Thiocapsa rosea: one gene and its partner. The protein of the gene in region 2 interacts with the protein of the main gene of each other region in a pairwise test. Links are inferred from orthologs where the notes say so. Each region holds a gene or a part of one and is shown on either strand. Other genes may lie near its edges.

Evidence for each region.
Region 1: the proteins of acpP (region 2) and ybgC interact in binary tests that used the Escherichia coli proteins (3 or more experiments, as listed by UniProt). The link is inferred for Thiocapsa rosea from one-to-one orthologs.

The regions. Positions count from the first base shown.
Region 1 is NZ_RBXL01000001.1:2,921,281-2,924,558, reverse strand. What follows is about bases 137-3,094. They hold ybgC (tol-pal system-associated acyl-CoA thioesterase), read right to left. Parts: upstream 1,866-3,094; coding sequence 1,407-1,865; downstream 137-1,406. Other genes in these bases: BDD21_RS12945 (methyltransferase domain-containing protein), read right to left, coding at 2,989-3,094; BDD21_RS12950 (methyltransferase family protein), read left to right, coding at 2,284-2,775; tolQ (protein TolQ), read right to left, coding at 736-1,410; tolR (protein TolR), read right to left, coding at 272-715; tolA (cell envelope integrity protein TolA), read right to left, coding at 137-250. Also shown: more of tolA, read right to left, coding at 1-136; more of BDD21_RS12945, read right to left, coding at 3,095-3,278.
Region 2 is NZ_RBXL01000001.1:4,684,246-4,687,379, reverse strand. What follows is about bases 128-2,941. They hold acpP (acyl carrier protein), read left to right. Parts: upstream 128-1,323; coding sequence 1,324-1,560; downstream 1,561-2,941. Other genes in these bases: pabC (aminodeoxychorismate lyase), read left to right, coding at 2,936-2,941; fabF (beta-ketoacyl-ACP synthase II), read left to right, coding at 1,679-2,917; fabG (3-oxoacyl-ACP reductase FabG), read left to right, coding at 430-1,170; fabD (ACP S-malonyltransferase), read left to right, coding at 128-440. Outside these bases: more of fabD, read left to right, coding at 1-127; more of pabC, read left to right, coding at 2,942-3,134. UniProt on the Escherichia coli protein: Carrier of the growing fatty acid chain in fatty acid biosynthesis.

The DNA of each region.
Region 1 (3,278 bases), 1.8 Mb from region 2 along the record:
TCTCGCCACTGATCTCGGGGCTGATCTCCGGTCCGGCCGGACGCCGCGCCTGCTCGGCCTGAAACTCCGCCACCATGGCTTCGAGCGCGGCATCGCCGACGATGGTCGCCTGCACCACCCGCGGCTTGCTGCCGGCCTCCGTGATGGGCCGATCGATCTTCACGCCCACGAAGAAGAGCAGGGCGAAAAAGACATGCAGACCCAGCGACCAATAGAAGGCCCGCGGGTTATGCCTCAGGATGTGCCACATGTCCGGGCTCGTGCCGCAGCGTCAGCGCTCGCGGCGCTCCGGGGGCACCACAATGAGCCCGACCTCCCGAGCGCCCGCTTTTTGAGCTCGGACCATCGCCCTCACCACGCGACCGTACTCGACCCCAAGATCCGCTCGGATAAGGACGGGCGTCTCAGGCCTATATTCGAGCACGACCCGAATTCGATTCGTCAGGATCTCGTCACTTGCCGGGACGCCCTTGTCGGTCCCGACGTCGATGTAGAAATCACCGAACTGATCAACCGTGATGACCACCGATTCGGCCGGCGTATTCGAGACAGGTCCTGCCGTCTCCTGAGGCAACGCCACCTTCACACCCTGCGTGATCAAGGGCGCCGTCACCATGAAGATGACGAGCAGCACCAGCATCACGTCGATGTAGGGCACGACATTGATCTCGGCCATCGGCCGGCGACGCTGCCTGGAACGGGTGCGCTTGAGCATCTATCGGATTCCTCGAGCGCTCAGTTGCGGCCTTGGCGTTGCAACAGGGTCGAGAACTCTTCCATGAACTCCTCGTAGCGACTGTTCAGACGCTCGACCTGATAGGAATACCGGTTGTAGGCGATGACGGCGGGGATGGCCGCAAAGAGACCGATCGCGGTGGCGACCAGTGCCTCGGAGATGCCCGGCGCAACCAGCGCGAGGGTGGCCTGCTCGACGTTTCCGAGTGCTTGGAAGGCATGCATGATGCCCCAGACGGTGCCGAAGAGCCCGATGTAGGGGCTGGTGGAGCCGACCGTCGCCAGGAAGGTGAGGCTGGTCTCCAAGCGGTCCATCTCGCGACTGAGGGCGACGCGCATCGAGCGCTCGCTGCCCTGCAGGACGGCCATCAGGTCATTGCCCTCGATCTTGCGCAGCCGGACATACTCCTTGAAACCGGCCCGGAAAATGGACGGCAGTCCGTGGTCGCCCTTGCGATTCTCGCTCAAGTCTTTGTAAAGCGTACTGAGATCGCCGCCGGACCAGAAGCGTTCCTCGAAGGCGTTGGCGCTCTTGCGGGCATTGGAGAGCACGCGTCCGCGGTCCAGGATCATGGTCCAAGATGTCACGGAGGCGATCACCAGCACCACCAGAACCAACTGAACCACCAGGCTGGCCTGGAGGATCAGGTTAAACAAGGACAGATCGGACGTCATGACAGAGGCTCCGCTGGGCCGCTCGCGAAAGGCAACAACTCGGACAAGAGATCGCCGGGCAGGCGCGCCGGACGCAGGGTATCGGCATGCAGGCAGGCGATCTTCACGGCGCCTCGGCAGCAGCAGGAAGCGTCGCTGTCGCGCATCACCTGCTGGTCGAACTCCAGACTCGCACCACCCGCCCGCACCAACCTGGAGGTCACGCTCAAGCAGTCATCCAGACGCGCGGGCGCCAGATAATCGATGGTCACGCGGCGCACGGCGAAGAGGATCCCCCGACGCTCGCGCAAGACATCCTGCTCGTAGCCGACGGCGCGCAGCCACTCCGTGCGCGCCCGCTCCATGAACTTGAGATAGTTGGCGTAGAAGACCACCCCGCCCGCGTCGGTATCTTCGTAGTAGACGCGTACCGGCCAGGTGAAGGTCAACAACCGGGGATCGCTCGCTGTCGGCACGGCATGGACCGCATGTTTGGACTTGACTCAAACCGCGGGAGTGTACCGGAAAGCACCTGAGCGGGCACCCTGCATCGAAGGATCATCGCCTCGACCACATCCGTAGTCTCCAGACCGCCGACCGCAACCACCCAGGCACGCCGACTTCAGTCGCCCCCGGTACGCCGACTTCAGTCGGCCCCGGGTACGCCGACTTTAGTCGGCCCGGGCGCGCCCTCGCGGCGGACTGAAGTCCGCCTCCCCGGGCCGACTAAAGTCGGCGTACCCGGGCGTGGGGCCGGAATCTCGCGTCCGGTTGAGGAACCCGATTGGTTGTGCCTCGCGATGCTCGGCACAACCTACGCCGGTATCAGACGATGCCGGTCTTCACGATCCGACCGACGGTTGACGGCGCTCAATTAACGACAAGGACCTCGACATGACCCGTTTCTCCTTCCTGAAGGGCCACCGCGGCGAATACCTCGTCGTGCTGCAGTTCGTGCTCTTCTTCGCGTTTATCTTCACCCCCGCGTGGAATCCGCTCGCAACCCCGGCGCTGATGGATACCCTCGCGCCCGTGCGCTGGCCGGTACTGATCGCCTTCTGGGCGGCGGCCCTCGTCCTCGGCGGGTTCGGCTCGATCCATATCCGGAAGTATTTGACTCCACTGCCCTATCCGGTCGATCACAGCCAGTTGGTCAAGCACGGCGTCTACGCGCGGGTTCGTCATCCGCTCTACAGCAGCCAGCTCTTCGCGGCGGCGGGCTGGGTGCTCTTCACGCTGAGCATCCCGCACCTTGCGATCCTGGTCGTCGGTTTCTTCTTCTTCGATTACAAGGCAAGCAAGGAAGAAGGCTGGTTGACCGAACGCCATCCGGAGTATGCGGAGTACGCGAGGGGGGTGAAGAAGCTCGTCCCCTTTCTTTACTAGCACTAAACCGCGTCCGAGCTTTTTTGCTTGCTCGTCGCCCGAGGTCGGCTTTGGATAACTCCAAGACCGTTTGAGTCGACGCGGTTTAGGAAACGAAAAGAGTTTATGTTTTTCAGTTTTTTAAACCGCGCCGGAGATAAGCCGCTTGGTCGTCGTGAGGGTGATCCCCCGTCAAGACCTCGCATGTCACACAGAGGCGCGGTTTAAAGCGGTTTAAAGCGGTTTAGAGGCATAGGCGAGCACATAATCCAAACCCCCGTAGACACTCTCGGCGCTCATGCCGAGTGCGAGTCGGGCCGGGAGTCGGGTTGCGGGATGGAGTCGGTCGAGGGTCTCCGGGTGTCTCGAGAGATAGTCGTGCAGGGGGGTGTAGACGCGATCGCGGATGGAGGCGACCTCGACGTTGCCGAACCCGCAGGCTTGGAGCTTTTCAGCGTAGTTCTCGCGGGTGTAGACATTCTCTGTCGGGATCACGAACTTGCTCGCGACCATCTTCCAGGACC
Region 2 (3,134 bases):
TCGCAGGCGATGCTGCCGCAGTGAACCGCGCGATCGATGCAGCGAAGGGCGCCGGTGCGAAGCGTGCGCTGACCTTGCCCGTCAGTGTCCCTTCGCATTGCGCATTGATGCGCCCTGCCGCGGATCGCCTTGCCGAGCGGTTGGCTGCAATCGAGATCCGGGTCCCTGAGGTTGCGGTCCTGCACAACGCCAGTGTGCAGAGCGCCGACGACAGCGACGTGCTGCGCGATCAACTGGTCCAACAGCTCTTTCGCCCGGTACGCTGGGTGGAGACGGTGCATGCCGTCGCCGCCGAAGGTGTTCGGATCGCGATCGAGTGCGGTCCGGGCAAAGTGCTGACCGGTCTGAACAAACGAATCGACGACAATCTGATGACACTGCCGGTCTTCGACCCGAAGTCACTCGAAGCGGCACTGGAGGCGATAGCGCATGCTGAATGATGAAATCGCGCTCGTAACGGGCGCATCGCGCGGGATCGGTCGGTCCATCGCGATGGCGTTGGCCGAGCAAGGCGCCGCCGTGGCGGGAACCGCAACGACGGCGGCCGGCGCGCGCTCGATCGAGGAGGCATTGAACGAGGCCGGTTACCAGGGCATCGGGGTCGTGCTCGACGTCTCCGATCAGGCTTCGGTCGAGGCTGCCGTCGGGGAGATCACCGAGCGCCTCGGTGCACCGGGGATTCTCGTGAACAACGCCGGAATTACACGCGACAACCTCCTGATGCGGATGAAGGACGAAGAGTGGGACTCGGTGATCGAGACCAACCTCAGCTCGCTGTACCGCGTCACCAAGGCATGTCTGCGCCCGATGACGAAGGCGCGCAAAGGCCGGATCATCAATATTGCCTCCGTCGTGGGCGCCATGGGGAACGCCGGTCAAACCAATTATGCGGCTGCCAAGGCAGGCATGATGGGCTTCACCAAGGCGTTGGCACGCGAGGTCGGATCACGCGCGATCACGGTCAACTGTGTCGCACCCGGATTCATCGACACCGATATGACCCGGACCTTGCCCGAGGCGCAACGCCAGGCATTGATCGGCGGAATTCCCTTGGGACGTCTCGGACAGCCCGAGGAGATTGCGGGCGCCGTGGTCTTTTTGGCCTCTCCCGCAGCGGCTTACATCACCGGCGAGACCCTGCACGTGAACGGTGGCATGCACATGGCATGAAAGGCGTCGTCGCCGATATGATTAAGATCAACTAAATCAGATCCTTGTCTTTTTTGTCGAGGACTGATGCGGCTTTCATCGGCCGTCGATTGTCACTAGAATACCGCCTGGTCCAGCGAGGGCCACCTTTATTCATCCGGAGGAACCAGTCCCATGAGCAGCGTTGAAGATCGAGTCCGCAAAATCGTTGTCGAGCAACTTGGCGTCAAGGAAGAGGAAGTGACCTCGGAGGCGTCTTTCGTCGACGATCTGGGCGCGGACTCACTCGACACGGTTGAGTTGGTCATGGCCCTCGAAGAAGAGTTCGAAACCGAGATCCCGGACGAGGACGCGGAGAAGATCACCACCGTCCAGCAGGCCATCAACTACATCAACCAGCACCAAGCCTAGGCGGGTGTCCGGCACCCGGCTCGTCGGGTGCTCCGAGGCTCGAGGGCCGTCGGCCGCAGATGGATGCCGGTGCGGCGGCGAGCGCCGAATATCGCGTTTCGAACGAAAGGGGTAGGCAATGTCAGGCAGAAGGGTAGTGGTCACCGGTTTGGGCCTCGTGGCGCCGGTCGGTTTGGACGTCAAGTCCTCCTGGGACAACATCCTCGCCGGCAAAAGCGGGATCAAACCCATCACCCACTTCGATATCGAGCCGTTCAGCACTCGCTTCGGCGGCCCGATCTATGGCTTCGAAATCAGTGATTACATCGCTGAAAAAGAAGCCAAGAAAATGGATAAGTTCATCCACTACGGCATGGCTGCGGGCTGTCAGGCGATTGCCGACGCCGGGCTGGAGATCGATGATTCCAACCGTCGCCGCATCGGCGTGGCGATCGGTTCGGGGATCGGCGGGATCACGGGCATCGAGAACAACTACGAGGCCTATCGAACGAAGGGACCGCGTCGGATCTCGCCGTTCTTCGTGCCGGCCAACATCATTAACATGGTTGCCGGAAACCTCTCGATCAAGTTCGGGCTCAAGGGGCCGAACTACTCGATCGTTTCCGCGTGCAGCACGGCGACGCACAACATCGGCGAGGCGGCGATCATGATCCGCCACGGCTATGTGGACGTCATGATCGCGGGCGGCGCCGAGATGGCGACCTCGCCGGTCGGACTCGGCGGCTTTGCCGCAGCCCGCGCGCTCTCCACCCGCAACGACGCCCCGGAGGCCGCCAGCCGGCCGTTCGATCGCGATCGCGACGGCTTCGTCCTCAGCGACGGTGCGGGCGTCGTGGTGCTCGAGGAGTACGAGCGCGCCAAGGCGCGCGGCGCCGTCATCTATGCCGAGCTGGTCGGCGTCGGCATGAACTCCGATGCCTATCACATGACCGCGCCGTCGGAGAACGGCGAAGGTGCCTGCGACTGCATGCTGCTCGCACTCGCGGATGCCGGTCTCGACAAGGAGCAGGTGAACTACATCAACGCGCACGGCACCTCGACGCCGGCCGGCGATGTCGCCGAAACCATGGCGATCAAACGTGCGTTCGGCCAGCGCGCCTACGAGATCCCGGTGAGCTCGACCAAATCCATGACCGGGCACATGTTGGGTGCTGCCGGGGGCGCCGAGGCCATCTTCACGATCCTCGCTCTGCGCGATCAGACCGCACCGCCGACCATCAACTACGAGACGCCGGATCCGGATTGCGATCTCGATTACGTCCCCAATACCGCCCGAGAGATGCGAATCGATCTCGCATTGACCAACTCGTTCGGGTTCGGCGGCACCAACGGCACCCTGGCCTTTCGTCGACTTTAAGGTCGACCTCGAGGTCGCTTGGTCGGCTCGTTGCCTTCGTCTCCGATTGCCGATCCGTCGGATGACGAGGGCGTCGCTGGGGCCGGTTTCCGGCGCGTCTTGGTGGACGGGCGCGAGCACGACCGGATCCCCGTCGGGGATCGCGGACTGCACTACGGCGACGGACTGTTCGAGACCATTCTCATTCGCGACGGCATGCCCTGTCTCTGGGATCGTC